Regions from separate parts of the Citrobacter sp. Igbk 17 genome, predicted to be linked through region 4. Evidence: predicted binding sites of a transcription regulator. Region 4 holds the regulator's gene; each other region holds the start of a gene.
The links. Region 4 encodes CRP, which controls carbon source genes, mostly activating them, when cyclic AMP is high. Its sites were predicted from a motif close to ATGTGANNNNNNTCACAT; they were not measured.
Positions count from the first base shown of each region.

Region 1: the regulator CRP is predicted to act here: its motif matches at 3,441-3,458, upstream of ldtB (L,D-transpeptidase).
Region 2: the regulator CRP is predicted to act here: its motif matches at 5,132-5,149, upstream of serC (3-phosphoserine/phosphohydroxythreonine transaminase).
Region 3: the regulator CRP is predicted to act here: its motif matches at 1,823-1,840, upstream of deoC (deoxyribose-phosphate aldolase).

Region 1 is NZ_JANEWI010000009.1:82,118-90,189, reverse strand. Features, by position in the region: gene NNO08_RS07835 (Cof-type HAD-IIB family hydrolase) at 1-238, shown strand, start outside; gene NNO08_RS07830 (DUF1479 domain-containing protein) at 387-1,649, shown strand; gene NNO08_RS07825 (ABC-F family ATPase) at 1,733-3,325, opposite strand; gene ldtB (L,D-transpeptidase) at 3,555-4,475, shown strand; gene NNO08_RS07815 (anion transporter) at 4,540-5,649, opposite strand; gene mntR (manganese-binding transcriptional regulator MntR) at 5,646-6,119, opposite strand; gene mntS (manganase accumulation protein MntS) at 6,306-6,434, shown strand; gene NNO08_RS07800 (phosphoethanolamine transferase) at 6,710-8,072, shown strand, end outside.
Region 2 is NZ_JANEWI010000010.1:68,572-76,643, forward strand. Features, by position in the region: gene rpsA (30S ribosomal protein S1) at 1-1,566, opposite strand, end outside; gene cmk ((d)CMP kinase) at 1,680-2,363, opposite strand; gene aroA (3-phosphoshikimate 1-carboxyvinyltransferase) at 2,535-3,818, opposite strand; gene serC (3-phosphoserine/phosphohydroxythreonine transaminase) at 3,888-4,976, opposite strand; gene ycaO (30S ribosomal protein S12 methylthiotransferase accessory factor YcaO) at 5,426-7,186, shown strand; gene focA (formate transporter FocA) at 7,591-8,072, shown strand, end outside.
Region 3 is NZ_JANEWI010000025.1:33,656-41,727, forward strand. Features, by position in the region: gene NNO08_RS15285 (YjjW family glycine radical enzyme activase) at 1-188, opposite strand, end outside; gene NNO08_RS15290 (YjjI family glycine radical enzyme) at 160-1,710, opposite strand; gene deoC (deoxyribose-phosphate aldolase) at 1,972-2,751, shown strand; gene deoA (thymidine phosphorylase) at 2,859-4,181, shown strand; gene deoB (phosphopentomutase) at 4,233-5,456, shown strand; gene deoD (purine-nucleoside phosphorylase) at 5,656-6,375, shown strand; gene lplA (lipoate--protein ligase LplA) at 6,525-7,541, opposite strand; gene NNO08_RS15320 (YtjB family periplasmic protein) at 7,563-8,072, opposite strand, start outside.
Region 4 is NZ_JANEWI010000051.1:10,555-18,626, forward strand. Features, by position in the region: gene argD (bifunctional acetylornithine/succinyldiaminopimelate transaminase) at 1-31, shown strand, start outside; gene NNO08_RS21230 (YccS/YhfK family putative transporter) at 122-2,209, opposite strand; gene crp (cAMP-activated global transcriptional regulator CRP) at 2,261-2,893, opposite strand; gene NNO08_RS21240 (OsmC family protein) at 3,202-3,606, shown strand; gene NNO08_RS21245 (phosphoribulokinase) at 3,705-4,574, opposite strand; gene NNO08_RS21250 (YheU family protein) at 4,628-4,846, opposite strand; partial or broken gene NNO08_RS21255 (hydrolase) at 4,843-5,911, opposite strand; gene NNO08_RS21260 (ABC transporter ATP-binding protein) at 6,073-7,974, opposite strand.

The DNA of each region.
Region 1 (8,072 bases), on a different contig from region 4:
CAACGGTATCAGCCGCCTGCTAAAACGCTGGAACCTGTCACCACAAAACGTCGTCGCCATCGGCGACAGTGGCAACGATGCGGAAATGTTGAAAATGGCGCACTACTCTTTCGCCATGGCCAATGCAGCCGAGAACATCAAATTTATTGCCCGTTATCAGACCGACGATAATAACCATCAAGGTGCACTGAACGTGATTCAGGCCGTGCTGGATAACACCTCCCCTTTCAACGTCTGATCCTGCCGACCGGAGTACCTGCTCCGGTTCTCACCGTTTTTGCATTTCGTGCACGCCATCAAGTTTTTAAACTTGCATTAACTTATTTTTAACTTATATTGCATTTGTAAGTTAAATAAGTTTCAAATGAAAGTTATGCGAGGTGGTTATGGCTTTTACTTTTACCAGCAACACATTGCCCGCCGACCACAAAGCGGCAATCCGTCAGATGAAGCAACAGCTGCGGGCACAGCTCGGGGACGTCCAGTTGATTTTCAATCAACTTAGTGAGGGCATCGCCAGCCGTGTGGCGGAAATCAACGACCTTAAAGCGCAAGGTTCCGCGGTCTGGCCGGTGTTGTCATATGCCGATATCAAAGCAGGTCGCGTGAGTGCAGAGCAGCGTGAAGACATTAAGCGTCGCGGTTGTGCTGTTATTAAAGGCCATTTCCCTCGCGAACAGGCTTTGGGCTGGGATCAATCGATGCTGGACTATCTGGATCGCAATCACTTTGATGAACGCTATAAGGGACCAGGGGATAATTTCTTCGGTACCCTGAGCGCATCGCGTCCAGAGATCTATCCGATCTACTGGTCACAGGCGCAAATGCAGGCCCATCAGAGTGAGGAGATGGCGAATGCACAGTCCTTTCTCAATCGCTTATGGACGTTTGAAAGTGACGGTAAGCAGTGGTTTAACCCGGATGTCAGCGTCATTTATCCTGACCGTATTCGCCGCCGCCCGCCAGGAACGACGTCCAAAGGGCTGGGCGCACACACCGACTCCGGAGCACTGGAGCGCTGGCTGCTTCCGGCTTATCAGCGTGTTTTCGCCAATGTCTTTAACGGCAAGCTGGCAGAGTACGATCCGTGGCATGCTGCACATCGCACCGATGTCGAAGAGTACACGGTAGATAACACCACGAAGTGCTCAGTGTTTCGGACCTTCCAGGGTTGGACTGCACTGTCCGATATGCTGCCAGGCCAGGGGCTACTGCATGTTGTTCCTATTCCGGAAGCGATGGCTTATGTGCTGTTGCGTCCCCTGCTGGACGATGTCCCGGATGATGAACTGTGTGGCGTCGCGCCAGGCAGAGTATTGCCGGTGTCAGAACAGTGGCACCCACTACTGATGGAGGCGTTAACCAGCATTCCACAACTGGAGGCCGGAGATTCAGTGTGGTGGCATTGTGATGTCATTCACGCCGTTGCGCCGGTGGAAAATCAACAGGGCTGGGGTAATGTGATGTACATCCCTGCCGCACCGATGTGTGAGAAGAATCTGGCCTACGCCCATAAAGTGAAGACGGCCCTGGAAAAAGGCACATCACCAGGTGATTTTCCGCGTGAAGATTATGAAACGAACTGGGAAGGCCGCTTTACACTGGAGGATCTGAATATCCACGGTAAGCGCGCGCTGGGGATTATCTAATTTGTAATAACCCCAATTCCCCCTAAGTATTTCGCGTTACAGGTGCAGCCAACACACCTGTAACGCGCATAAAGACGGAAACGTTATTCGACGCCTTTAGTCCGCAGATAATCTTCGTAGTTCCCGGTGAAGTCGATCACGCGTTCCGGCGTAATTTCAATCACACGGGTTGCCAGCGAACTGACGAACTCACGGTCGTGAGAAACAAAGATCAGCGTACCCTGATACATTTCCAGTGCCATGTTCAGCGATTCGATTGATTCCATATCCAGGTGGTTGGTTGGTTCATCCATAACCAGGATATTCGGTTTCTGCATCATCAGCTTGCCAAACAACATGCGCCCTTTTTCACCACCGGAGAGCACCTTGGCAGGCTTCTTGATGTCATCCTGACTGAACAGCAGACGACCGAGGAAGCTGCGCACAACCTGCTCATCGTCGCCTTCCTGTTTCCACTGGCTCATCCACTCGAATACGGTCAGATCGTTTTCAAACTCATATTCGTGATCCTGCGCGTAGTAACCGACCTGGGCATTTTCAGACCACTTAACGGTACCGTTGTCCGGCTGCAAATCGCCAACCAACGTTTTCAGCATGGTGGATTTACCCACGCCGTTGGCACCAATGATGGCAACCTTCTCTCCCACTTCCAGCAGCAGATTAAAGTTTTTAAACAGCGGGCCTTCCTCGAATCCTTTAGTCAGGGCTTCCACTTCCAGCGCGTTACGGAACAGTTTCTTATCCTGTTCGAAGCGGATGAACGGGTTCTGACGGCTGGAGGCTTTCACTTCGTCGAGCTTAATCTTATCGATCTGACGCGCACGCGAGGTCGCCTGTCTAGATTTAGATGCGTTGGCGCTAAAGCGGCTGACGAAGGATTGCAGATCGGCAATCTGCGCTTTTTTCTTGGCGTTATCAGCCAGCAGACGCTCACGAGCCTGAGTCGCCGCCGTCATGTATTCGTCGTAGTTGCCCGGATAAACGCGCAGTTCGCCGTAGTCCAGATCCGCCATATGCGTACAGACCATGTTCAGGAAGTGACGGTCGTGCGAAATGATGATCATGGTGCTGTCACGCTCGTTCAGCGTCTGCTCCAGCCAGCGGATAGTGTCGATATCCAGGTTGTTCGTTGGTTCGTCGAGCAGCAGAATGTCCGGGTTAGAGAACAGCGCCTGCGCCAGAAGGACACGCAGTTTCCAGCCGGGTGCAACTTCGCTCATCGGGCCGTAATGCTGTTCTACCGGAATGCCGACGCCCAGCAGCAGTTCACCCGCACGGGCTTCCGCAGAGTAGCCGTCCATTTCACCATATTGAACTTCGAGGTCAGCCACTTTATAGCCGTCTTCTTCGCTCATCTCGGCCAGGCCGTAGATACGGTCGCGTTCCTGCTTCACTTCCCACAGTTCAGCGTGCCCCATAATAACGGTGTCGAGAACGGTGAACTCTTCAAAGGCGAACTGATCCTGACGCAGCTTACCGATGCGCTCGTTCGGATCGAGTGAAACGTTACCCAGCGTCGGTTCGAGGTCGCCGCCGAGAATTTTCATAAATGTGGATTTACCGCTACCGTTCGCGCCAATCAGGCCGTAACGATTGCCGCCGCCAAATTTGACGGAAATATTTTCAAACAGCGGCTTACTGCCGAACTGCATAGTGACGTTGCTGGAAACTAACACTGGCGTATCCTGAAAAGAGAAAGAAATATGTGACAAACCGCTTATTATGCCATAAGTCTGCAATAAGATCGCGCCGTTCATGCTGCACAGATAAAGTGAAAGCAAAAGGAAAAAAGTGTGATTTAGTACACATCCGAATTCCTTGTTGCTCAGAATGCACATATAATGCGTGCCCAACACTACATAAATCTCAACCCACTAGCCTGCTTGGCTTCAGAATCTCGCAAAAATGAATATGAAATTGACAACGCTTTTCGCGGCGGCGCTCGCGGTAGTTGGTTTTTGTAACACTGCTTCAGCCGTCACGTACCCGCTGCCTACCGATGGTAGTCGTTTAATTGGCCAAAACCAGGTTATCACCATTCCTGAAGGCAACACCCAGCCGCTAGAATACTATGCGGCAGAGTACCAGATGGGTCTGTCCAACATGCTGGAAGCTAACCCGGGCGTGGATACCTTCCTGCCAAAAGGCGGCACCGTACTGAACATTCCTCAGCAGCTGATCCTGCCGGATACCGTGCATGAAGGTATTGTGATTAACAGCGCCGAAATGCGTCTGTACTACTACCCGAAAGGTACCAACACCGTCATCGTTCTGCCAATCGGTATCGGCCAGTTAGGTAAAGACACCCCTATCAACTGGACCACCAAAGTTGAACGTAAGAAAGCGGGCCCAACCTGGACGCCAACCGCTAAAATGCATGCGGAATACCGTGCTGCGGGCGAACCGCTGCCAGCCGTTGTTCCGGCAGGTCCGGATAACCCGATGGGTCTGTACGCGCTGTATATCGGCCGTCTGTATGCTATCCACGGTACCAACGCTAACTTCGGCGTCGGCTTACGCGTCAGCCATGGCTGCGTGCGTCTGCGTAACGATGACATCAAATTCCTGTTTGAAAACGTGCCGGTCGGTACGCGCGTCCAGTTTATTGATGAGCCAGTGAAAGCCACCACTGAACCAGACGGTAGCCGTTACATTGAGGTACATAACCCACTGTCTACCACTGAAGCGCAGTTCGAAGGCGGCGAAATCGTACCGATTACGCTGAACAAGAGCATTACCAGCATCACCGGTCAGTCTGACGTCGATCAGGCCGTCGTTGAGCAGGCGGTACAGAACCGCTCTGGTATGCCGGTTCGTCTGAACTAAGCACATACCTGAAACGAAAAAGGCGGATGAATCATCCGCCTTTTTTATTGCCTCAATGCCGCTTTCACAGTAATAACAACAAACCATACCCCACCAGCGCCGCCCATATCAGCATCGGCACCGAATACAGATGAAAACGCCACCAGATACGTCGGTCATTCGCCATGCGTAAAGCAATCAGATTCGCCAGCGACCCCGGCAACAGGCCGAACCCGCCGATATTAACCGCCCAGGCCAACAATAGCGTCGGTGGAACATAGTTGAGCAACAAAATAGTGCTGGGAACGTTACTGATAAACTGCGATAAGCCGATTGCCGTCAACCAGAGCTCCGGTGCTGAAAGCGTGCCAATCTGACTGGTTATTCCGTGTAACGCCGGTAACTGCGTCAGCAAATGCACATCAATAAACATCGCCATAAACACCAGCAGCAACGTCCAGTCCACGCTTAAAATCACACGACGAGCCAATATCATGAATCCAGTCGCCACAATCGCCAGGCCCCACAGCTCAAGCTGGAGCTCCAGTGCCATCAGGAAGACGATATACAGCGCCAGGCAGCTCCACACCAACCGAGGCTGCCAGTCAGGTGCGCGCGTACCGCTATGATAGTGCAGCGTTTTATGTGGGAAACTGAACCAGCACAGCACCACCAACGTCAGCATCATGGTGCCAGCAAGCGGTGCCATTTGCCAGGTAAACGCAGTAAATGACAGGCCAGAGCGCCCCCACATCAGAATGTTCTGCGGGTTACCTATCGGTGTCAGCAGAGAACCTGCGTTCACCGCCAGCGCCTCAAAAATAATGAGGCGGTTTACCGGGATGGCGCACAGTTTTTTCAGGGTAATGGTAAGGGGAACAACAATAAATAAGGCGACATCGTTGGTCAGAAAGGTCGACAGCAGCGCCGCCGCCAGCACCATAAATATCGCTAGCTGACGCTCCGTGTGGAAGCGGCGGGTCATCTTGCGCCCTAATACATCAAAGTAACCGCTTAGCTCCACGCCTTTGGTTAGCAGCATCAGGCCGCTTAGTGTAATAATTGTGTGCCAGTCAATTGCCCCAGGCCAGGCCCAGGGTGTAAATGGCACAAACAGGCTCAGAACAACCCCGATGAGGATTAACAGCTGGAAAAAACGATCGCGCTGTAAGGCGCGAAGAAAAGGAAAACTCATTCAGAGCCTGTTCCTTGCTGTTGCGTAAACCGACTAAAAGCCTCCAGCGTTTCCTTACTGACATGATGCTCCATTCCCTCCGCATCGCGACGGGCAATCTCCGGACTGATACCTAACATCAGCAGGAAGTTTTCCACAATCTGATGGCGTTCCCGGCTCTCCTGCGCCAGACGCTCACCTTCAGCGGTTAAAAACACCCCACGCCAGGGAATCATTTCAATCAACCCAACGGAGGCCAGGCGCTTAAGCATTTTGGCAACCGTCGGTTGGGAAACCCCAAGACGAGCAGCCATATCCACCTGACGCGCCTCCCCCACCTCGATAATGAGATCGGAAATCAGCTCTACGTAGTCATCAATCAGCTCACGGCGATGTGCCTCGCGGACCTGACGAAATCCTTCAACGTGTTCTTCGACATTCACCAATTGCGTCACTTTTTTTGTTGTTGGCATACCTGCGCGACGACTCATTCTGCTTCCTCGTTCCTGTGACGCGTTAACAGCATCTGATTAGAGAACGCTCATTGTAAACCAGAGTTGCGCGGGCACAAAAAATTAACGTTTTAGCAATAGCTATATAATATAGCCTGTGCTATATCTGTATATAATAAAGACATCCCTCAAGGACTGATGGGATCGTGAAGTCAGGAGGTTTGTATGAATGAATTTAAGAGGTGTATACGCGTGTTTAGCCACTCTCCCTTTAAAGTACGGTTGATGCTGATCTCAATGCTGTGTGACATGATTAACGGCAAACCAGAGCAGGATAAACCCTCAGCAAAATAATGCGGCGTCGCGGTACGCCGCTTCATTTTTTTGTCGTAACCTGATTACGGTGATCGGTTTCGTCCAAATAACCCTTCTTTTTGTCTGTTTTGCAGTTGCCCTCTCAAAACAATTTCTTTGTAGTAGTTGACCTTCTCATGCACACACTCTATCTTTTCGCAGCCCTGCATATATTGCGGCTCGCGGATGCGGACCCATTCCCTCTTCTCGCTCTCTCAGGCAGGCATGACCCTTTGCGCCAGGGGTAGCACATGGCGTTTTTGCAACAGTGGCATATGAATTTAACCCTCAAAGATTCACTTATTGCTCGTAGCCGGGCTATTAGTCCGTGGACTGGCTTTTATTTTTTACAGTCTCTGCTGATCAACCTCGCGCTGGGCTACCCACTAAGCCTTCTTTATAGCGTTGCCTTTACCTGTGTATTGATGCTGTTGTGGCGTACTGCGCCGCGCGCGCAAAAAACGCTGATTGGCATCTGTTCACTGATTGCAGCGATGTATTTCCCATTCGGCCAGGCTTACGGCTCGCCAAACTTCAATACGTTGTTGGCGCTGCACTCGACCAACATGGAAGAGTCGACCGAAATCCTGACCATCTTCCCCTGGTACAATTACCTGGTTGGCGTGTTTATTTTTGCGCTCGGCGTTATCGCCGTACGGCGTAAAAAAGACGAGCAGAAACGTCGCTGGAACAAGTACGACAGCCTGTGTTTGCTGTTTAGCATCGTTGCATTCTTTGTTACTCCGGTACAAAACCTGGCATGGGGCGGCGTTTTCAAGTTAAAAGATACCGGTTACCCGGTTTTCCGCTTTGCCAAGGACGTTATCGTCAACAATAACGAAGTGCTCGACGAGCAAGAGCGCATGGCAAAGCTGTCGAGCGTGAAAGACAGCTGGACAGTCACCGGAGTGAAGCCGAAATATCACACCTATGTTGTGGTCATCGGTGAAAGTGCCCGACGCGATGCGTTAGGCGCGTTTGGCGGTCACTGGGATAACACGCCGTTTTCCAGCACCGTTAATGGCTACATTTTTACTGATTACATTGCTGCCAGCGGCTCCACGCAAAAATCGCTCGGCTTAACGCTAAACCGGGTCGTCGATAATAAGCCTCAGTTCCAGGATAACTTTGTCACGCTGGCCAACCGCGCGGGGTTCCAGACGTGGTGGTTTTCCAATCAGGGGCAGATCGGTGAATACGATACGGCAATAGCCAGCATCGCGAAACGGGCCGACGAAGTGCACTTCCTGAAAAACGGTGACTTCGAAGCCGATAAAAACACCCGTGATGAAGCCTTGTTGAAAATGACCGCTCAGGTGCTGGCTACCGAACGCACCCAGCCGCAACTGATTGTGCTGCATTTAATGGGTTCTCACCCGCAGGCCTGCGATCGTACTCAAGGGAAATATGACACGTTCGTCCAGTCGAAAGAGACCTCCTGTTATCTGTACACCATGACGCAAACCGACGATCTGCTGCGCCAGCTTTACGAGCAGTTGCGTAACAGCGGCAGTAGCTTCTCCATGGTCTATTTCTCCGATCATGGCCTCGCCTTTAAAGAGCGTGGAAAAGAGGTGCAGTACCTTGCCCATGACGACCAGTTCCAGCAGAACTTCCAGGTCCCCTTTATGGTACTGT
Region 2 (8,072 bases), on a different contig from region 4:
TTTAGCACGAACAGACAGGCTGATTGCACGGTTCTTACGATCAACGCCGGTGAATTTAGCTTCAACGTCGTCGCCTACGCTCAGAACCAGAGTTGCATCTTCAACGCGGTCGCGGGAAGCTTCAGAAGCGCGCAGGTAACCTTCAACGCCGTCAGCCAGTTCTACGGTTGCGCCTTTAGCGTCAACTGCAGTGACTTTACCGTTTACGATTGCGCCTTTCTTGTTCAGTGCAACCCAGTTGTTGAACGGATCTTCTGCGAGCTGTTTAACGCCCAGAGAGATACGCTCACGTTCTGCATCAACCTGCAGAACAACTGCTGCGATTTCGTCGCCTTTTTTGTATTCACGTACTGCTTCTTCGCCTGCAACGTTCCAGGAGATGTCAGACAGGTGAACCAGGCCGTCGATGCCGCCGTCCAGGCCGATGAAGATACCGAAGTCAGTGATAGACTTGATTTTACCTTCAACACGGTCGCCCTTGTTGTGGGTTTCCGCGAACTGCTGCCATGGGTTGTTTTTGCACTGCTTCAGACCCAGGGAGATACGACGACGTTCTTCGTCGATATCCAGAACCATAACTTCCACTACATCGCCAACGTTAACAACTTTGGACGGGTGGATGTTTTTGTTGGTCCAATCCATTTCGGAAACGTGAACCAGGCCTTCAACGCCTTCTTCGATTTCAACGAAGCAGCCGTAGTCGGTCAGGTTGGTCACGCGGCCAGTCAGTTTGGTACCTTCCGGATAACGCTTAGCGATAGCTACCCATGGATCTTCGCCCAGCTGTTTCAGGCCCAGAGATACACGAGTACGCTCGCGGTCGAACTTCAGCACTTTAACAGTGATTTCGTCGCCAACGTTTACGATTTCGCTCGGATGCTTAACGCGTTTCCATGCCATGTCGGTGATGTGCAGCAGGCCGTCAACGCCACCCAGATCAACGAATGCACCGTAGTCAGTGAGGTTCTTAACGATACCTTTAACTTCCATGCCTTCCTGCAGGTTTTCCAGCAGCTGATCGCGTTCTGCGCTGTTTTCGGATTCGATAACGGCACGACGGGAAACAACAACGTTGTTACGCTTCTGATCCAGCTTGATGACTTTGAATTCAAGCTCTTTGCCTTCCAGGTGCAGCGTGTCGCGGACCGGACGAACGTCTACCAGGGAACCCGGCAGGAACGCGCGAATACCATTCAGCTCAACAGTGAAGCCACCCTTGACTTTGCCATTGATAACACCAGTAACGGTTGCAGCTTCTTCGTAAGCTTTTTCCAGCGTGATCCAAGCTTCGTGACGTTTAGCTTTTTCACGGGACAGCAGGGTTTCACCGAAGCCGTCTTCTACTGCATCCAGAGCAACGTCAACTTCGTCACCAACCTGGATTTCCAGCTCGCCCTGGGCGTTTTTGAACTGCTCTGCCGGAATGGCGGACTCAGATTTCAGACCGGCGTCAACCAGTACTACGTCTTTGTCGATAGCAACAACAACACCACGAACGATGGAACCCGGACGGGTTTCGATTTCTTTTAAGGATTCTTCAAACAGTTGAGCAAAAGATTCAGTCATGTTTAATCTTCAGGTTTCATATTTAACGTCCACCTGGCTCCATGCCGGATGGGGTTGTTTAACATACCCGCTGTCAATCCATTGCAACGGGGGTACTGCAAATTCGGTCGCACTTATGCGAGAGCCAGTTTTTGGCGCGCGTATTGTAACGCTTTTTCAATCACTTGCTCAATGCTTAATCGGGTTGAATCCAAAACTAAAGCATCAGCAGCGGGAACCAGCGGCGCTACAGCACGGTTGCGATCACGATCATCGCGTTCTTCGATCTCGGCCAAAAGGCGTTCAAAGTTAACACTAAAGCCCTTCTCCTGCAACTGTAGCATACGTCGATGCGCACGTTCTTGCGAGGAGGCGTCCAGAAAAATTTTTACTGGCGCATCAGGGAATACCACCGTGCCCATATCGCGTCCGTCAGCGATCAGGCCAGGTGCTTCGCGGAAGGCACGTTGGCGGCGTAAAAGCGCTTCGCGCACACGGGGAAATGCAGCCACCTGGGATGCGGCATTTGCCACTTCCTGAGTGCGGATTTCACCACTGACATCTTCGCCTTCCAGAATAACTTCCAGATTGCCGTCTGTTGAGATAAAACGCACATCCAGATGCGATGCAAGCGGTACCAGAGCATCTTCAGAAGTCACATCAACATGATGATGCAACGCCGCAAGAGCCAGTACACGGTAGATCGCGCCTGAATCTAACAGATGCCACTGCAATGCTTCCGCCATTGCCTTGCACAAGGTGCCTTTACCTGCACCACTTGGGCCATCAATGGTAATAACCGGGGCAATTGCCGTCATCTTTTTCTCCTTAAACAGGCATACGTTAACGTGAACGCCGCGCATTATACGCGCCAACGTCTACGAACGTTATCTTTGTGTGAAAAATACAGACTCATTGAAACTGAGTGTAGAATAAATGGGCAATCGGAGATGACGGAATGTGCCGCACCCGAAGATGCGGCAATAAAGTCAGGCAAGTGTGCTGATACGGGCCAGTTGTTCGAAGTAATCCGGGAAGGTTTTGGCGGTACATTTCGGGTCAAGAATGGTAACCGGTGTGTCAGACAGCGCCACCAGCGAGAAACACATCGCCATACGGTGATCGTTATAGGTCGCAATATCCGCAAACTGCAGCTTAACCGGCGGAGTGATACGGATAAAATCATGCCCCTCTTCAACTTCCGCACCCACTTTCCGTAGCTCAGTTGCCATAGCAAACAGACGGTCAGTCTCTTTGACACGCCAGTTGTAAATGTTCCGTAAAGTCGTTGTGCCCTTTGCAAACAGCGCGGCGGTCGCAATGGTCATTGCCGCATCAGGAATATGATTCATATCCATATCAACAGCGTTCAACTCACCGCGAGTACAGGCAATAAAATCATCACCCCATGTCACGGTCGCGCCCATTTTTTCCAGCACATCGGCAAAGCGAATATCACCCTGCATGCTATGACGCCCAATTCCGGTAACCTTCACCGTACCGCCTTTGATCGCGCCGGCCGCGAGAAAGTACGAGGCCGATGAAGCATCGCCTTCTACCAGATAAGCGCCCGGAGACTGGTACTGTTGGTTGCCCTGTACGACAAAACGCTGGTAGTTCTGGTTTTCAATGTCAACACCAAACGTTTTCATCAGGTTCAGCGTGATGTCGATGTACGGTTTTGACACCAGATCGCCTTTAATCGCGATCGTCGTATCCTGCGGCGCCAGCGGTGCCGTCATCAGCAGCGCGGTCAGGAACTGGCTGGAAACGCTGCCGTCTACCTCAACCTGTCCTCCGTCGAAGCCACCACGCAGACGTAAAGGCGGATAGTTTTCCTGCTCCAGGTATTCAATATTCGCTCCGCCCTGGCGCAGCGCATCAACCAGATGGCCAATCGGGCGCTCTTTCATGCGCGGTTCACCCGTCAACACGATATCATTGCTGCCCAGGCACAGAGCGGCGGCCAGCGGGCGCATTGCGGTTCCGGCGTTACCAAGGAACAGCTCTACAGCACCTTCGGCATGCAGCGGACCACCATTCCCCGTAATTTCACAGCGGGTACGATCGGCCGAAAGGGTATAGCTAATCCCCAACGCATTCAGCGCATTCAGCATATGGCGGACATCATCACTGTCCAGCAGGTTTGTCAGGACAGTAGTGCCATTTGCTAATGCAGCCAGCAGCAAAGCGCGGTTAGAAACACTTTTGGATCCAGGCAGATTGATGGTGCCATCCACCCGCGCAATGGGTTGTAACGTCAGGGATTCCATGAAACTCAACTCTCAAAAACAGACATAAAAACCCCACAGGCTGGCTGTGGGGATGAAAAGTACAGCAGATTAGCCGCGGCGACGCTCGAAATCGACCATGAAATCGGTCAGTGCTTTTACGCCTTCCAGCGGCATAGCGTTATAGATTGAAGCCCGCATTCCGCCAACCACACGGTGTCCCTTCAGTGCATGCAGACCCGCAGCAAACGACTCTTCCAGGAAGAGTTTATCGAGCGCGCTGTCAGCCAACTGGAACGGTACGTTCATGCGTGAACGGTTCGACTTCGCCACATCGTTGCGGTAGAAATCACTGTTATCAATCACGCCGTACAGCAGTTCTGCTTTTTGCTGGTTAATTTTATCCATTGCGCTGACACCGCCCTGTTTTTTCAGCCATTTAAAGACCAGGCCTGACAGATACCAGGCAAAGGTCGGTGGCGTGTTAAACATGGAGTCGTTGTCATTCAGTACGGTATAGTCAAGGATTGACGGGCAAGACACGTGGGCTTTGCCCAGTAAATCTTCGCGTACGATGACAATGGTCAGCCCCGCAGGACCAATATTTTTCTGCGCCCCCGCATAGATAACGCCATAACGGCTAACATCAAGCGGCGCGGAAAGAATGGTAGAAGACAGATCCGCCGTGACGACCACATTGCTGGCAAAATTCGGCGTTTCATCAATCGCGATACCGTCGATGGTTTCGTTCGGGCAATAGTGCAGATACGCCGCGTTGTCAGAAAGCTGCCATTCGCTCATCGGCTTAACAGCGCGCAAGCCGTCAACGGTGACTTTGGCATCAATAACGTTTGGCGTGCAGTACTTTTTCGCTTCTTTAATCGCGCTGGCGGCCCAATAACCGGCATCGACGTAATCCGCGGTGGTTTTATCACCCAGAATATTTAACGGGATACCCGCGAACTGCCCGCGACCACCGCCATGGCAGAACAACACTTTATAGTTGGAGGGGATACTGAGAAGATCGCGAAAATCCTGCTCCGCTTCCTCTGCAACCTGGATGAACTCTTTGCCTCGGTGGCTAATTTCCATCACCGACGTGCCAAGACCGTTCCAGTCACAAAGATCCTGTTGAGCCAGTTTAAGTACTTCCGCCGGAAGCATTGCCGGACCTGAACTAAAATTGAAGACCTGAGCCATTTCCCCTCACCACGTTGTGTTGTTATCCATCCAATCAACATCCTGTCGTTTACGATAATTCCTGTGACAGACATTGGGTATAAGTTATTCCTGTGGATATCGGTTTTATCATTCAGTGACACGCGCCGCAATGGGTAAAACTGACCAGGACCAAAATGAGCGATACGTCACACAACAGAATCTATCGGATTGACGGATAAAAACCGAGATTTTCGCTATCAGGAGGCGCATTTTGCCCAGCCGACCTTCGACCATTCTGGTTTTGCATGGCGCAGAGAGACATAAAGAAAGAAGCCCCCTACCCGTCAGCAGATAGTCCGCAGACATTCGACTGAACACGCTACGGTGTGAATCAAAGGCTTTATTTACGCCGAGGCTCCGGCGGCGATAGCGCCATTCATTGAAAACCCGTATCATTGCGCGCTTTCCGTACGACAAAAGTGATTTTCATGACGCAAACATTTATCCCCGGCAAAGATGCCGCACTGGAAGATTCCATCGCTCGCTTCCAGCAAAAATTACTCGACCTCGGTTTTCAAATTGAAGAAGCCTCATGGTTGAATCCCGTTCCTAACGTCTGGTCTGTACATATTCGCGACAAAGAATGCGCGCTGTGCTTTACCAACGGTAAAGGTGCGACGAAAAAAGCGGCGCTGGCCTCCGCACTGGGCGAATATTTTGAGCGTCTGTCCACGAATTACTTCTTTGCGGATTTCTGGCTGGGCGAAACCATCGCTAACGGCCCGTTCGTACATTACCCGAACGAAAAATGGTTCCCACTGACTGAAGATGATGACGTACCTGAAGGTTTGCTGGATGCGCGTCTGCGTGCATTCTACGATCCAGACAATGAACTGACCGGTAGCATGCTTATCGATCTGCAATCCGGCAATGAAGAACGCGGCGTTTGTGGCCTGCCGTTTACCCGTCAGTCAGATAATCAGACCGTTTACATTCCGATGAACATTATCGGTAACCTGTACGTATCTAACGGTATGTCTGCGGGTAACACACCGAATGAAGCCCGCGTTCAGGGGCTGTCTGAAGTTTTTGAGCGCTATGTGAAGAACCGCATTATCGCGGAAAGCATCAGCCTGCCGGAAATTCCGGCCGAAGTGATGGCGCGTTACCCGGCAGTCGTTGAATCCATTGCAAAGCTGGAGGCCGAAGGATTTCCAATCTTCGCGTACGACGGCTCGCTGGGCGGCAAATACCCGGTTATCTGCGTTGTACTGTTCAACCCGGCTAACGGTACCTGTTTTGCCTCTTTCGGTGCGCACCCGGATTTCGGTGTTGCACTGGAGCGTACCGTCACTGAGCTGTTGCAGGGCCGTGGTCTGAAAGATCTTGATGTCTTCACCCCCCCAACCTTCGACAATGAAGAAGTGGCTGAGCACACTAACCTCGAAACGCACTTCATCGATTCCAGCGGTCTGATCTCCTGGGATCTGTTCAAGCAGGATGCCGATTACCCGTTCGTTGACTGGAATTTCTCCGGTACAACGGAAAAAGAGTTTGCAACCCTGATGACCATCTTCAAAGCGGAAGATAAAGAAGTCTACATCGCCGACTACGAGCATCTGAGCGTTTACGCTTGCCGCATTATCGTTCCGGGTATGTCTGACATCTACCCAGCAGAAGATTTGTGGTTAGCCAACAACAGCATGGGCGCGCATCTGCGCGACACTATTCTGTCTCTGCCGGGTAGCGAATGGGAAAAAGAAGACTACCTCAACCTGCTCGCACAGCTGGATGAAGAAGGGTTTGACGACTTCACTCGCGTACGTGAGCTTCTGGGTTTGGCGACCGGTGCGGATAATGGCTGGTATACCCTGCGCATTGGCGAACTCAAAGTAATGCTGGCTCTGGCGGGTGGTGACCTTGAGCAGGCACTGATCTGGACGGAATGGACAATGGAATTTAACGCATCCGTCTTTAGTGCTGAACGCGCAAACTATTACCGTTGCCTGCAAACTCTGCTGCTGTTGTCACAAGAAGAGGACCGCCAGCCGCTGCAGTATCTTAACGCATTTGTTCGTATGTACGGTGCAGAGGCAGTTGAAGCAGCAAGTGCAGCAATGAGCGGAGAAGCGCCATTCTACGGATTACAAACAGTTGATAGCGATCTGCAGGCTTTCCCGGCACATCAGTCTCTGCTGAAAGCCTATGAGAAGCTGCAACGCGCGAAAGCAGCGCACTGGTCAAAATAGTGGCAAACAGCCTATGTTGAGTAGGCTAAACGCATTGTCTGGGCTATATTACGGGGCGCTTTAAGCGCCCTGTTTTTTTATTTTTGTCTACTCAAAAATAAATGTAAAAGCAAGGTTAAATATTAGTAGTTGATATTAAAAATTTTGGTTTATTAATGTCGCTATTTATCTCAATTACTCCATTTTAATTAACCGTCCAACTGGAGGCATAAAGAAAAAATTCAACTCACTTTATAATTTTTAAAATTTATTTTTATATGGATAATCAATAAGTTACACCGTAATCGCATAAAAACCATGCGTCTTGCGGGCCTATAAGCCAGGCGAGATATGATCTATATCAAATTCTCATCTATAATGCTTTGTTAGTATCTCGTCGCCGACTTAATAAAGAGAGAGTTAGTGTGAAAGCTGACAACCCTTTTGATCTTATACTTCCTGCTGCTATGGCCAAAGTTGCCGAAGAAGCAGGCGTCTATAAAGCAACGAAACATCCGCTTAAGACGTTCTATCTGGCAATTACTGCCGGTGTGTTCATTTCAATTGCCTTTGTTTTCTATATCACTGCCACAACCGGTACCGGCACAATGCCTTTCGGCATGGCAAAGTTGGTGGGTGGTATCTGCTTTTCCCTGGGGCTGATCCTTTGCGTTGTCTGCGGCGCTGATCTCTTCACTTCAACCGTACTGATTGTCGTCGCTAAAGCCAGTGGTCGTATTACCTGGGGTCAGTTAGCGAAGAACTGGCTTAACGTTTATGTCGGTAACCTGATTGGTGCGCTGATCTTTGTGTTACTCATGTGGCTTTCTGGCGAGTATATGACCGCCAACGGCGCGTGGGGACTCAACGTCCTGCAAACTGCCGACCACAAAGTGCACCATACTTT
Region 3 (8,072 bases), on a different contig from region 4:
CTCAACGCTTCATGCGGGCAATGCAGCACACATTCCCCGCAATCGTTGCAACGTCCCATCGTCCACGGGTTGTGGCAATTTTTACAGCGCAGATTACATCCCTGCAGGAACAGGGCCAGGCGACTCCCCGGCCCGTCGACGCAGGAGAAGGGAATCAGCTTACTGACTAAAGCGCATCTGCTGTTCATGGCTGATCACTCGGGGTTGTCGTTCCAGAATACGCGTATTGCGCGCGGCTTCTTCACCCAACCAGGTGGTGTTGGTACGTGAACCTTCGGTACGATATTTTTCCAGATCCGACAGGCGCACCATGTAGCCGGTCACACGGACCAGATCGTTTCCGCTCACGTTGGCGGTAAACTCGCGCATACCGGCTTTAAACGCGCCGAGGCAAAGCTGTACCAGCGCCTGCGGGTTACGTTTGATGGTTTCGTCCAGTGTGAGAATATCGCTGATCCCGGCGTGATAATACGCATGATGCGGCGCGACGGTTTGCAGATGGGTGATGGGATCGGGTTCATCACCATAAGGCAGGCGAGCGCCCGGCGTGGTGCCGATATCAGAACTGATACCCGACTGCGCATGCAGCATCGCGCGCTGCTTCCAGCCATATCTCACCGGCGTGTTGTTAACAAAGTCGGCGAGCTGGGCGCTAATACGATAACCAAGCTGATTAGCGTACTCATCTTTGCCGTAGCGAGCGTTCTCCCCCGCCTTATCGCACAGCAGGTTTACGGCTTCTGCCAGGCCATACATGCCAAACATAGGCACAAAACGTTCGGGATCGATCAACCCTTCCTGCACCAGGAAGCTATTCTCAAAGAAATGTGATTTCTCGTAGAGGAATTCACATCGTGAATTAATGATGGCGATTTGCTGTTGGCAGTAATGCGGTAGGGTACGCGTAAAGAAGTCATCGACAGAGGTACTGCGCTCTGCAATGGCTTTCAGATTGAGTCTGACCAGCGTACTTCCACCGCCCGCCAGTGGCAGTGAGTTGTAACAACTGACGACGCCATAGTGGCCTTTTGTGAAAATTTTATCATTTTCAGGGCCGTTAGAAATGTGCGGTTTACTGCATTCGCAAATATTTTGCGCGACGTTGAGCAGCAGATCGTCAGGTGTAATTTGCGGATCATAAATAAATGTCAGATTGGGCGAAACCTGCTTTAACTCTGCATCTGCGCGTAAAATTGCCCGCGTTACGGGCGTGTCGGCAGGACCAATATTGGCGTGCATAAACGCATCGGGCAGCGTTCTGTCGAGATAGCGCCAGAAACGTTTTATTCGAACATCGATCTCGTCTTGTGTTAGAATTCTAACATACGGTTGCAGCAACGCATCGAGTTGGCCGAGATACACCGGCATCGACGTCACTGACGGAACGTGGTGGTAAAGAATGGTGAGTAAGGATAATGCGTCATCGAGATCCTTTGCGCCTTCCAGTTCCAGCCATGATGAGCCGTTGGCCAGAAAACGCGCGTAATCGGGTAATACGTAGCGCGGTTTGAACGGGGCATGGCCTTCGTACATATCGCAGATAACCCCGTCATCCAGCGCCTGGCGTGCTTGTGCAGGCAGTTGCGGATACGGCAAAGCGTTTTCTGCCTCCAGTGCCAGAAAATGACGTTTTTGTTCAGGGCTGAGCACTGGACTGGTCACGATTTGTTGGCAGCGCTGTTGCAGCGCGAGTTCGCTTGACGTGGGCATCGTTGGTTCCTTTATGTACTGAAGGTTAAGCGCCATTGTAGGAAGCAACGCAGCACCATCCTTTGATCCGGATGCGCCTGATGTCACCGCATGCCGCCAGTAAAGGTCATTTATTTGAACTAGATCTCATTAGAGTAATGCAAATCTGTATGTGGTTTTCATTAACTGTGATGTATATCGAAGTGTGATTGCGAGCGGATGTTAGAATACTAACAAACTCGCAAGGTGAAATTTTATACGGCGATGCCGTTGGAGAATGTTATGACCGATTTAACAGCAAGCAGCCTGCGTGCACTGAAACTGATGGACCTGACCACCCTGAATGACGACGACACTAATGAGAAAGTGATCGCGCTGTGTCATCAGGCGAAGACCCCGGTTGGCAACACTGCTGCAATCTGCATCTATCCGCGTTTCATCCCTATTGCGCGTAAGACTCTGAAAGAGCAGGGCACACCGGACATCCGTATTGCCACCGTGACTAACTTCCCGCATGGCAACGACGATATCGAGATCGCGCTGGCAGAAACCCGCGCCGCGATTGCCTACGGTGCAGACGAAGTTGATGTGGTATTCCCGTATCGTGCACTGATCGCAGGCAATGAGCAGATTGGTTTTGATCTGGTTAAAGCCTGTAAAGACGCGTGCGCAGCAGCCAATGTGCTGCTGAAAGTGATCATCGAAACTGGTGAGCTGAAAGAAGAAGCACTGATTCGCAAAGCATCTGAAATCTCCATCAAAGCCGGTGCTGATTTCATCAAAACATCTACCGGTAAAGTACCGGTCAATGCGACGCCGGAAAGCGCACGCATCATGATGGAAGTGATCCGCGATATGGGTGTTTCTAAAACGGTTGGTTTCAAACCGGCTGGCGGCGTGCGTACTGCAGAAGATGCACAGCAGTTCCTGGCAATTGCCGACGAACTGTTTGGCGCTGACTGGGCCGATTCCCGTCATTACCGTTTTGGTGCGTCCAGCCTGCTGGCTAGCCTGCTGAAAGCACTGGGTCACGGCGACGGTAAGAGCGCAAGCAGCTACTAAGTTTGGATTGCCCATCGTAGGCCGGATCAGGCGCTAGCTGCCATCCGGCATCAATACGACCTGCCGGGGAGTACAGTGCTTTCCCGGCTCATAATCGGGAGGTTACCTTGTTTCTCGCACAAGAAATTATTCGTAAAAAACGTGATGGTCATGCGCTGAGTGATGAAGAAATTCGTTTCTTTATTAACGGTATTCGCGACAACACCATCTCTGAAGGGCAAATCGCCGCCCTGGCGATGACCATTTTCTTCCACGATATGACAATGCCTGAGCGTGTCTCGCTGACCATGGCAATGCGTGATTCAGGAACCGTGCTGGACTGGAAAAGTTTGCAGCTGAACGGCCCGATTGTGGATAAACACTCTACCGGCGGTGTAGGTGATGTGACGTCACTGATGTTAGGCCCGATGGTCGCAGCCTGCGGCGGCTTTATCCCGATGATCTCCGGGCGCGGTCTGGGGCATACCGGCGGTACGCTCGATAAACTGGAAGCGATCCCGGGATTTGATATCTTCCCGGACGATGCGCGTTTCCGTGAAATTATTAAAGACGTGGGTGTGGCGATTATTGGGCAAACCAGCTCACTCGCACCGGCGGACAAACGTTTTTATGCCACCCGCGATATCACCGCGACGGTGGATTCCATTCCACTCATCACGGGTTCCATTCTGGCTAAAAAGTTGGCGGAAGGACTGGATGCGCTGGTGATGGACGTCAAAGTAGGTAGTGGCGCCTTTATGCCGACCTACGAACTCTCTGAAGCCCTTGCCGAAGCGATTGTCGGCGTGGCAAACGGTGCGGGGGTTCGTACCACCGCGCTGTTAACGGATATGAATCAGGTGCTGGCCTCCAGTGCAGGCAACGCGGTTGAAGTCCGTGAAGCGGTGCAGTTCCTGACCGGTGAATATCGTAACCCACGCTTGTTCGACGTTACGATGGCGCTGTGCGTGGAGATGTTGATCTCCGGTAAACTGGCGAAAGATGACGCAGAAGCCCGCACGAAGTTGCAGGCCGTACTGGATAACGGTAAAGCGGCAGAAATTTTTGGCCGCATGGTTGCGGCGCAGAAAGGCCCAACCGACTTCGTGGAAAACTATGCGAAGTACCTGCCGACGGCAATGCTCAGCAAAGCGGTATATGCTGATACCGAAGGTTTTGTCAGCGCAATGGATACCCGTGCGCTAGGTATGGCGGTCGTTTCCATGGGCGGCGGTCGTCGTCAGGCTTCGGACACCATTGATTACAGCGTCGGTTTCACCGACATGGCGCGTCTGGGCGATAGTGTTGATGGTCAGCGTCCGCTGGCGGTAATTCACGCCAAAGACGAAGCCAGCTGGCAGGAAGCGGCGAAAGCGGTCAAAGCGGCAATCAGCCTTGACGACAAAGCGCCAGAAATTACACCGACAGTCTATCGTCGTATAACCGATTAACTGTATACTGATCTGATCGCTTTTTTGCGGCGCAGATGTATGGAGAACAAGATGAAACGTGCATTTATTATGGTGCTGGACTCCTTTGGTATTGGTGCGACTGAAGATGCGGATCGCTTTGGCGACGTAGGTTCAGACACTATGGGTCATATTGCAGAAGCCTGTGCGAAGGGCGAAGCTGACAATGGCCGCAAAGGCCCACTGAATCTGCCTAACCTGACTCGTCTGGGTCTGGTGAAAGCTCACGAAGGATCGACGGGTAAAATTGCTGCGGGTATGGACGGCAACGCGGAAGTGATTGGTGCCTACGCATGGGCGCATGAACTCTCTTCCGGCAAAGACACACCCTCTGGCCACTGGGAAATCGCGGGTGTTCCGGTTCTGTTTGACTGGGGTTATTTCTCCGATCATGAGAACAGCTTCCCACAAGAATTGCTGGATAAACTGGTTAAGCGTGCCAATCTGCCGGGCTACCTCGGTAACTGCCATTCTTCCGGTACCGTTATTCTGGACCAACTGGGTGAAGAGCATATGAAAACCGGCAAGCCGATTTTCTATACCTCCGCTGACTCCGTGTTCCAGATTGCCTGCCACGAAGAAACCTTTGGCCTGGATAAGCTCTACGAGCTGTGTGAAATCGCTCGTGAAGAACTGACTGAAGGCGGCTACAACATTGGCCGTGTTATTGCGCGTCCGTTTATCGGTGACAAAGCTGGTAACTTCCAGCGTACCGGTAACCGTCACGACCTGGCTGTTGAGCCGCCAGCGCCGACGGTACTGCAGAAACTGGTCGATGAGAAAAAAGGCCATGTCGTGTCCGTGGGTAAGATTGCGGACATCTACGCGAACTGCGGTATCACTAAAAAAGTGAAAGCAACCGGTCTGGACGCGCTGTTCGACGCTACCATCAAAGAGATGAAAGAAGCGGGTGATGAGACGATTGTCTTCACTAACTTCGTGGACTTCGACTCTTCCTGGGGCCACCGTCGCGATATCGCTGGCTATGCTGCTGGTTTGGAGTTGTTCGACCGCCGTCTGCCAGAGTTGATGGAGCTGGTAGGTGAAGATGACATTCTGATCCTGACCGCTGACCACGGCTGTGACCCGAGCTGGACTGGCACTGACCATACCCGTGAACACATTCCGGTGCTGATTTACGGCCCGAAAGTGAAACCTGGTTCTTTAGGCCACCGTGAAACCTTCGCGGATATTGGTCAGACGCTGGCGAGCTACTTTGGTACGTCGCCAATGGACTACGGTAAAAACATGCTGTAATACCCGTTGTCTTTCGCGCTGTAGATGCGTTGACTTCATTCGCTCACCCCGGTCACATAGTTAATCTATGCTCCCGGGGATTCACGAATTCGTCGCCTTCCTACAACGCGAAATCCTTAGGGTATTTGAATAGGTTTTGTAGGCCTGATAAGGCGTAGCCGCCATCAGGCGATAACATCAAATTAAAAGGGAACTGAAGATGGCAACTCCACATATTAATGCAGAAATGGGTGATTTCGCTGACGTCGTATTGATGCCGGGCGACCCGCTGCGTGCGAAGCATATTGCTGAAACTTTCCTCGAAGATGTTCGTGAAGTAAACAACGTTCGCGGCATGTTAGGTTTCACCGGGACTTACAAAGGCCGTAAGATCTCTGTTATGGGTCACGGTATGGGTATCCCGTCCTGCTCCATCTACACCAAAGAGCTGATCACGGATTTCGGCGTGAAGAAAATCATTCGCGTAGGCTCCTGTGGCGCTGTGCGTATGGACGTCAAACTGCGTGACGTGGTTATCGGTATGGGTGCTTGCACCGACTCCAAAGTTAACCGTATCCGCTTTAAAGATCATGACTTTGCAGCTATCGCTGACTTCGACATGGTGCGTAACGCTGTTGATGCGGCAAAAGCGCTGGGCGTTGACGCGCGCGTGGGCAACCTGTTCTCCGCTGACCTGTTCTACTCTCCGGACGGTGAAATGTTCGACGTGATGGAAAAGTACGGCGTACTGGGCGTGGAAATGGAAGCGGCGGGTATCTATGGTGTTGCGGCTGAATTTGGTGCGAAAGCGCTGACCATCTGCACCGTGTCCGACCATATCCGTACTCACGAGCAGACCACTGCCGCTGAACGTCAGACGACCTTCAACGACATGATCAAAATCGCACTGGAATCCGTTCTGCTGGGCGATAAAGAGTAAGCGTTGTGATGCCCGGTGGCGCTGTGCTGGCCGGGCCTACGGGAATGCCGCTATTAATGCCTGATGGCGCTTCGCTTATCAGGCCTACAGGAGCGGTCTTGTAGGCCGGATAAGGCGCAGCCGCCATCCGGCAATTCGCCACTAATCGCTTAACGCACGGCCTTCGCCACCCACGCAGCCAGTTCACGCAGCTCGTTTTCCTGATCCGGATATTCCGTAACCAGCGCTTCGCAAGTCTGATGTAAAACATCGGCGCGATACTGGCAGCCCTGTAGCCGCTCCGCCAGCGCTTCTAACGGCGCGGGATTGAGACTGTCGGTAAACACCTGTGTGCGCGTGATATGACCTTTTTCAACGTCGAAATGCAGCTCAACGCCACCCCAGGTGAAACGCTCGTCCAGCAGATGTGAAAACGCTGGAGCTTGGCCAAAGTTCCACTCCCAACTGCTCTGGCGGGCAAAGGTTTCGGCAAAATTCGGCAAATCCGGCGTTTTGTCAGGAGAGATAATTTCGGCATCTACGCGTTCGCCGTAGTGTTCAAAAAAGGCTTCTGTAACAGCCTTACACACCTGTTCGTGGGTAATGCCCGGTAACAATTCAGTCAAATTGGCAACTCGCGAGCGCACAGAGGTAATCCCTTTCGCGGCGAGTTTCTTTTTATCGGGGTTCAGGTAGTTGGCCAGTCGACTGAGATCGGCATTCAACAGCAGTGTTCCGTGGTGAAATCCACGATCCTTGGTTTCCCGATATGCGGAACCAGAGACTTTGCGATCGCCCTCGGCAGTTTTAACCACCAGATCGTTACGCCCGGAGGCATCGGCGTTTACACCCAACGAATTCAACGCATTCAATACGATAACCGTGGAGATGGTTTTGTCATACTCCGGTTTGCCGGCCATAAAGGTAAAGCAGGTATTCCCGAGATCGTGAAATACCGCGCCACCGCCGCTGCTGCGACGTGCCAACCGCACGTTGTCCTCTTCCATTCGGCGGGTGTTACACTCTTTCCATGGGTTTTGCGCGCGGCCAATAACCACCGTATCAGCGTTACGCCATAAAAACAGGACGCGCTGCGTGGCGGGCATCTGGCGGAAAATGCACTCTTCAACGGCCAGGTTAAACCAGGGATCGTGAGAGTCAGAGATAAGCAGGCGTAGTGTGGTCATGGTCGATTTCCTTTCTTTGAATTACTCTTTTTTCTCGTTGTCTTCTTCCTGTACCGGTTTGTTCGCGGTCAGCAGGAAAGGGGATTGCTGCCAGCGGGTACGCTTGCCTTGCAATAATGTGCGAGTGAGGACTACGCCAATAGCCAGTGACAGGAGCAGCATCAGGCGTAAGATGTTGGTGGTGTTGTCTACCTGCTTCGCTTCGGTGGCAAGCGTGTGGGTGTCGAGTGTCAGGCGCAGATAACCCAGCGGACCGTTTCTCCCCTGAATGGGCTCAACGATTTGCTGATTAAAATAGCCCCCGGCCTTTTTGCCATCGAGCGCCAGCCGGTCACGGACATTGACGCTCTCACCGGTGCGGGTAATCAGATCGCCCTGTTCATCGTACACACCAGCATCCAGAATACGGCTACTCTCCGTTAACTGTGTGAGTACGGCTTTGATGCGTTTTTCATCCGGTGTTTCGGTACGCATCAGCGGCGCGACGTTTAAGGTGACCTGGCGGGCCAGTGTACGGGCCAGTTCTTCCAA
Region 4 (8,072 bases):
CGCGCAGGCGGTAGCGAAGGTGGTGGGCTGATTGCCGGATGGCGGCGCGAGCGCCTTATCCGGCCTACAGGGTAAGGTGTGATTCGTAGGCCGGATAAGCGTAGCGTATCCGGCAAATCTCTTAACCCTTCATGTCCCGCAGTCGGCGGCTCAGCCAGATACCGTGGTGCGGTCGCTGGCGCCAGGCAACAGAAGAGATGGTGTGCATGGTGTTAAGGTGCCCCAGTATTCGTTGTAGATGCTGCTCAAGCGTACTTAATGGGCCGTGTGAGAGCATCTCTGGTGATTCGAGAATATTCACATCACCAGAACTTCCCGGTCCGTCATATTCCAGCCGCTGTTGACAGCGCTGGAGTGCAATTTCGCAGGATTCCAGATATCGCTGCGCCAGATCCGGCGTCAACATCGTGTGCTCCCTTGCCAGGGTAGTCATTGCATTGATGTGCTCGACGATGAACTGGCTGTGTGTAACCCACAGTTTCATATCTGCCAGATAGTGCGAGTTAAACCCAGGTTCCTGCATGGCCTGGTTTAATGAGTTAAACAGCGTGTTTTGCGCCTGATTGACCCGCATGCGCTGATACGCCAACGGCGTGGCCTGCGGATCGTTGCTGAGGATGAGACGGATGGCTTCTTGATCTGCTCCTAGTGCATCGTGAGCGTTCTTACGTAGTAAACCACTCTGCCATTGCGGCCACAGCCAGAGCGTACCGCCAAAGGCGATCAAACAACCGATCACGGTGTCGACAAACCGGGGCACGATAAACTGTTCCCCGTTCAACGTGAGTAACTGTAGGGTATATACCGCTGTGACCGTAAAGCCCACGGTGGCCCAGCCGTAGTTTTTACGGATGATCAGATAGCTAACCAGGGTTATCAGCAGCATAGCTGCCAGCGTAAAACCCTCAGGAATATGAAAGTGCAACGTGACGCCGGCAATGACCAGTCCGACAAGCGTGCCCACCGAGCGGTGTAAAATACGCACCCGGGTTGCGCCGTAGCCATTTTGCGTGACGAACAGTATCGTCATCAGGATCCAGTAAGGTTTTGGCAGGTGTAAAGCGCTACCCATTAGGCTTGCGATACTCAACATGACGCTGATGCGTCCGGCGTTACGCAGCGCCGGAGATTTCAACGACAAATAGTTTTTCAGTGCAGGAATTAACGGTAATCGACGCTGTTTATCAGCCATCAAATCCCGGGCATACAGTGGGCGTTGGGTACGCAGCACGCGGGCAATGCGGCTGAAATGCCAGTAGCAAAATTGTCCCACCGGATTATCCGGGTGCTGCCGGGCAATCTTCTCCAGGGTGCCGATCTGCTTTTCCATCGAAAAACGCGTCGGTAAGCGGTGATACAAAATGTCATCGGCCAGTACGCGTAGACGTTCCGCAACGGTGCGAGCATTCCAGCGAATCACCTGTTCAGCATGACTACGCTCGACCAGCTTTTGCACTTCTTCGGGCTGGTGCAGGCTAACGGAAATATGCTCCTGTAAATCCAGCGCTTCCTGGAAAACACGTAGCAAGCGTTTGTATTCATTATTGTGATGTGCCGACAGCATGTGCATTTGCTGGTAGCACTGGGTAATCAGATCCACGGCTTTCTGTTGACGGACCAGCAGGGGGGGTAGCGCTTTTTCGGGATCGGCATGCTGGGTCAACATGCTGTATTTAGCCTCACAGTAATCGGCTAATTCGCGGTACAACAAACTGAGTGATTCGCGCAGCGGTTGTTCACGCCACATCCAGAACCAGAACCAGTTAAACAGGCCGTACCATACTGTCCCCAGCGCGTAGATCAGCAATGGCTCCCAGACGGGCATGTTCCCGGCCAGACTCAGTGTGAAAATCGCCGCGATCAGTGAGGCGGGCAGAAGTCGTGCATGCAACGGGCTTAGCTCAGCAGTCACACCGAGAATCAGCGTCAGGCCGGTGAGGATCAGCGGCAGCGGTATAGTCTGTGCCAGCAGTAACTGCATTATCAGGCTGCAGCCGGCAAACAGCGACGCGCCAATCACTAAGCGTTTGAAAAAGCGCTTATGTGGGGTATCAAGACCCGCAATATTGCAACAGGCAGGGACGAGGGAGAACAACAGTCCCAGATGAAGCTGACCAATGATAAGACCGACAGCCACAGGTAAACATAGCACCAGCGTCTGTCGTAGTGCGTAGTTGATCTCGGGGTGATAAATCAGTCTTCGCCACATCGGAGCAAACAAAAATGGCGCATTACTACGTAACACGCCATGTCGATGGGATTAACGCGTGCCGTAGACGACGATGGTCTTACCATGTGCGGAGATCAGGTTCTGATCTTCCAGCATCTTCAGGATACGACCAACGGTTTCACGGGAACAGCCAACGATCTGGCCAATTTCCTGACGGGTGATTTTAATCTGCATGCCATCCGGGTGGGTCATCGCGTCAGGCTGTTTCGCCAGATTCAGCAGAGTCTGGGCGATACGACCGGTTACGTCGAGGAAGGCAAGGTTGCCCACTTTTTCAGACGTTACCTGCAGACGACGAGCCATCTGAGAAGACAGGCGCATCAGAATATCTGGGTTGACCTGGATTAATTGGCGAAATTTTTTGTAGGAAATTTCAGCGACTTCACATGCGGTTTTGGCACGTACCCAGGCGCTACGTTCCTGGCCTTCTTCGAAGAGGCCTAATTCACCAATAAAATCGCCCTGATTCAGATAAGAGAGGATCATTTCTTTCCCTTCTTCATCTTTGATCAGCACTGCCACTGAGCCTTTAACGATGTAATACAACGTTTCCGCTTTTTCACCCTGGTGAATCAGCGTGCTCTTCGATGGGTACTTATGAATATGGCAATGAGACAAGAACCATTCGAGAGTCGGGTCTGTTTGCGGTTTGCCAAGCACCATGCGCGGTTATCCTCTGTTATAAGCTGTCTCCAGAGCCAGAACACGACGCTGTCTCTGGGGTTGCAAAAATGTGCTTCCCGCTACCTGGGAAGGGGGCTGCTAAAAATAGATTGCAGCCTGTAATGTGATGTCCTCTGCATACATGCAGTACGTCAATGTATTACTGTAGCATCCCGACTGTTTTAGCATAGCTTTCGCCGTGTGTCTCCTGGTGTCTCGCTTCAGCATGACGCAGGTCGCCTTCCATTGCGAGAATTGTTATGTACGCGTAATCTGTCAGGAAAATTGAAACATTGGAGTTACGAAATATGCAAGCGCGTGTAAAGTGGGTTGAGGGGTTAACCTTCCTCGGTGAGTCCGCCTCAGGCCACCAAATTTTGATGGACGGTAACTCTGGTGATAAAGCGCCGAGCCCGATGGAGATGGTATTAATGGCGGCAGGGGGGTGTAGCGCCATTGATGTCGTGTCCATTCTGCAAAAGGGACGCCAGGATGTCACCAACTGCGAAGTGAAGCTCACCTCTGAGCGCCGTGAAGAAGCACCGCGTCTGTTTACCCACATCAATCTGCATTTCATCGTGACGGGGCGCGACCTGAAAGATGCGTCTGTGTCTCGGGCGGTTGATCTTTCTGCTGAGAAATATTGCTCCGTGGCGTTGATGCTGGAAAAAGCGGTGAATATCACCCATTCCTACGAAGTGATTGCTGCTTAACATATGATGCCGGATGGCGGCGTAGCCTTATCCGGCCTACATAACGATACCGACTCGTAGGCCCGATAAGCGTAGCGCCATCGGGCACATCCCATACATCACTCTATCTTTTTACCTTCCATCAGCCTCTGCACCAATGGCAGCATGATCAATTCCATCGCCAGCCCCATCTTGCCGCCCGGCACGACTAATGTATTGATATGGGAAATGAATGAACCCTGCAGCATAGCCAGCAGCCAGGGATAATCGATGCCTTCCAGATTACGAAAATGAATCACTACAAAGCTCTCATCCAGTGACGGAATACTCTTTGCCGCAAAGGGGTTGGAGGTGTCGACGGTGGGCACTCGCTGGAAGTTAATATGCGTGCGGGAAAACTGCGGCGTAATGTAATTGATATAATCGTCCATTGAACGAACGACCGAGTCCATTACCGCTTCACGTGAATGCCCGCGTTCGCTGGTATCGCGGGTGAGTTTCTGGATCCACTCCAGGTTCACAATAGGGACAACACCAACAAGCAGATCGACATGCCGCGCCACATTTTGTTGTGGTGTAACGACGCCGCCGTGCAATCCTTCATAGAACAGTACATCAGTAGGTTCAGGAAGCGGTTGCCATGGGGTGAATGTGCCCGGAACCTGGTTCCATGGAACGGCTTCATCATAGGTATGCAGATATTTACGCGACTGTCCTTTTCCCGTCTGGCCGTACTCAATGAAGGTTTGTTCGAGCAGGCCAAAGTCATTCGCTTCAGGGCCGAAGTAGCTGATGTGTCGTCCGGCGTCGCGCGCTTTGCGGATCGCCATATCCATTTCCGGGCGGGTATAACGATGAAAACTGTCACCTTCCACCTCGGCGGCACGCAGATTTAACTGTGCGAAAATTTTACGAAACGCGAGGCTGGTGGTGGTGGTCCCCGCGCCACTGGATCCTGTTACCGCAATCACCGGATGTTTGGCAGACATAACAACTCCATAAATAGGTTGGTTTTTTATTATAGTCAGCCGTCGGCAGCGGATTACTCGTGAAGCTGTTTCCTCGGCATTATGTTGACCGTTTCATGCAGTTCGGACCACACCAGCACAGCTTCACCTGATTGTAGTTGGCGTTTGACGTCGGCGACTTTTTGTTCGAGCGAGCGTTCATGTTCACCATAATCGGTGCCTTCGCGCAAGACAAAGCTTTCAATCAGGTTATCCAGTGCGTCCGGGGAGATGTCTTGCCAGGGAATCATCATGATGATGCCTCCAGATATGTTGTCAGCCAGTCTGGAATACGCGATTCCAGCCACATCTCAGGGCGACGTAACGTGCCACCAATAAATCCGACGTGTCCACCGTGCTCGGTGAGTTGATACTCCACCTGTGGGGGCAGATTCTCGGGTTGTGGGATGACATGGCTATCCATAAACGGATCGTCTTTGGCGTGGATAATCAGCGTCGGTTTGGCGATCCGATTCAACAGTGGCATGGCGCTGCACTGACGATAGTAATCTATAGCATCAGCAAAACCGTGGATTTTAGCCGTGATCAAATCGTCGAAATCGCGAATACGACGCAGGGATTTTAATTGCGCGAGGCTCACTGGCAGCGACCCCGGATACGCTTCCAGTTTCCGTGAGGCGTTGGCTTTCAGCAGATTGAGCAGGTAGCGCTGGTAGACGCGGGAGAAACCCTTCTCCATGTGATAACTACACGCTTCCAGCACAAACGGTGCAGAGACGATAACTGCCGCATCAATGGGGATCGTGTTCCCTTCTTTCGCCAGCAGGCAGGCCAGCATATTCCCACCGAGCGAATAACCTACTGCAGCGGTTGGAACGCGTCCAAACTCTCGCTCCAGCCAGTTTAAAAACCAGGTGCCATCTTCTGTTTCACCAGAGTGATAAATACGATTCAGGCGATTTGGCTCACCGCTACAGCCACGAAAATGCATCACTACACCGAGCCAGCCGCGCTTTTGCGCCGCTTCAATCAGGCCATGCGCGTACGGACTGTTCAGGCTTCCTTCCAGACCGTGAAAAACCACCAGGCGCGGCTTATGTTTGGCCTGCTGTGGATCTTCGCTCCATGCCAGGTCGACAAAGTCACCATCGGGTAATTCCAGACGCTGCCAATGGGCATCGAACTTCACCTTACGGCGTATTAAACGCGGCAGCATCGTCTGTAGATGACGGTTACTGATACCACGCATCGGGCGGAATTCTCGCGAATCGTCGGTAGGTGGGGTCATTTCTGTGGATGTGATTTCAACCATAACACCAGAGCAATTAATAATCGGAAAGAATAACTATACCGCGCACAGCGCGTGCGGGTTAGCCAATATGTGATTTTGTCGCCAGTCAGTTAGCCGGTTACGCGAGCCTGGACCGAAGCGTAGGCCTGATAAGACGCGCGAACGCCGCCATCAGGCATATTCGGCTCCGGTGCCGGATGGCGGTTTCGCCTTATCCGGCAATCAGGGCTACTCGGCCAGCATCTGCTCAAGCTGTTCCTGCGCATCCAGCCAGGCCATCTCACACTCTTCCAGCCCGGACTTCGCGCTTGCCTGTTGTTGCAGGCATGCCGTGAGCTCAGCTTTACGACTTTGGTCGTACAGTTCGCTATCACCGAGCTTCTCTTCAGCCTGTGCCAGCTGTGCGTGTAGCTTCTCCATCTCTTTTTCCAGACGGGTAATCTCTTTACGCAGCGGTTGTGTCAGGCTGCGTAGCTCGGCTTCGCGGCGTTTCTGGTCCTTACGCGCCTGGGCGCTGTTAACGCTCTCTTTTGCCGGTTCGTCGCCCTGGTTTTCTTGTTTTTGTACGTCGCTCAGCCATTGCTGGTAATCCTCCAGATCGCCATCAAACGGTTCGACCTTCTTGTCGTGTACCAGGTAGAGATCATCGGTGGTGGAGCGAATCAAGTGGCGATCGTGTGATACCACAACCAGTGCACCTTCGAAATCGATTAGCGCTTCGGTCAGTGCCTGGCGCATGTCCAGATCCAGGTGGTTGGTCGGTTCATCAAGCAGCAGCAGGTTCGGGCGCTGCCAGACGATCAGTGCCAGCACCAGACGCGCTTTTTCACCGCCGGAGAAACGTCGGGTTTCTTCGCTGACTTTATCGCCCTGGAAGCCGAATCCACCAAGATAATCACGCAGTTTCTGTTCGAGCTCTTGTGGAGCCATACGTGCCAGGTGCTGAATGGGGGATTCATCAGCGCGCAAAAATTCCAGTTGATGCTGTGCGAAGTAACCCAGTTTGATGCCCTTCGCCAGACCAATTTCGCCACTGATAGGGGCCAGTTCGCCGGCCAGCAGCTTGATCAGCGTTGATTTGCCCGCACCGTTGCGGCCTAACAGGCCAATGCGGGAACCCGGCACCAGATTCAGTTTGATGGAATCGAGGATTGTGCGATCGCCGTAGCCAGCACTCACTTTTTCCATCTTCAGCAGTGGGTTAGGCAGGCTTTCCGGTTCACGGAAGCTGAAATGGAACGGGTTATCGACATGGGCTGGCGCGATAAGCTCCATGCGCTCCAGCATTTTGATACGGCTCTGCGCCTGTTTTGCCTTGGTTGCTTTTGCGCGGAAACGATCGATATAGCTTTGCAGATGCGCCACGCGCTCTTGCTGGCTTTCGTACATCGCTTGTTGTTGTGCAAGGCGGGTCGCACGCTGGATTTCAAACGCGCTGTAGTTGCCGGTGTACTCGAACATGGTTTGCTGTTCGATATGAATAATTTTATCCACCACCGGATCGAGGAAGTCCCGGTCGTGGGAAATCAAAATCAGTGTACCCTGATAGCTTTTCAACCATCTTTCCAGCCAGATTACCGCGTCGAGATCGAGGTGGTTGGTGGGTTCATCAAGCAGTAGCAAATCTGAACGGCAAATCAGCGCCTGGGCCAGATTGAGACGCATACGCCAGCCACCAGAGAAATCGCTGACCGGGCGCTCTAGCTGCTCGTTAGAGAAACCGAGACCGTGCAGCAGGCTGGCCGCGCGTGAGCGCACGGTCCAGGCATCGATGGCATCCAGTTTGCCATGGATGGTGGCAATGGCGTGTCCATCGTTACGTTCGTTGGCATCGTTTAACTGGGCTTCCAGTTGACGATATTCGCGGTCGCCATCAATCACGTATTCCAGCGCAGGTTGTGGTAACGCTGGCGTTTCCTGATTCACCCATGCGAGTTGCCAGTTTCCCGGAAACGTAAATCCACCGGCGTCAGCGCTGATTTCATTTTTCAGCAATGCCAGCAGGGTAGATTTACCGCAGCCATTTTTACCCACCAGGCCAACCTTCTGCCCAGGATTAATGGTGGCCGTGGCATTGTCCAGCAAGACGCGCACGCCGCGACGAATTTGTAACGATGAGAAAACAATCATAAGGCGCCGTATGTTCAGACTATGTTAATTTATCATTATGATAATGTAATGTGTGGGCCATTTGCCGCACCGAGGCGCAATGGTAGCCCAAAACGCCG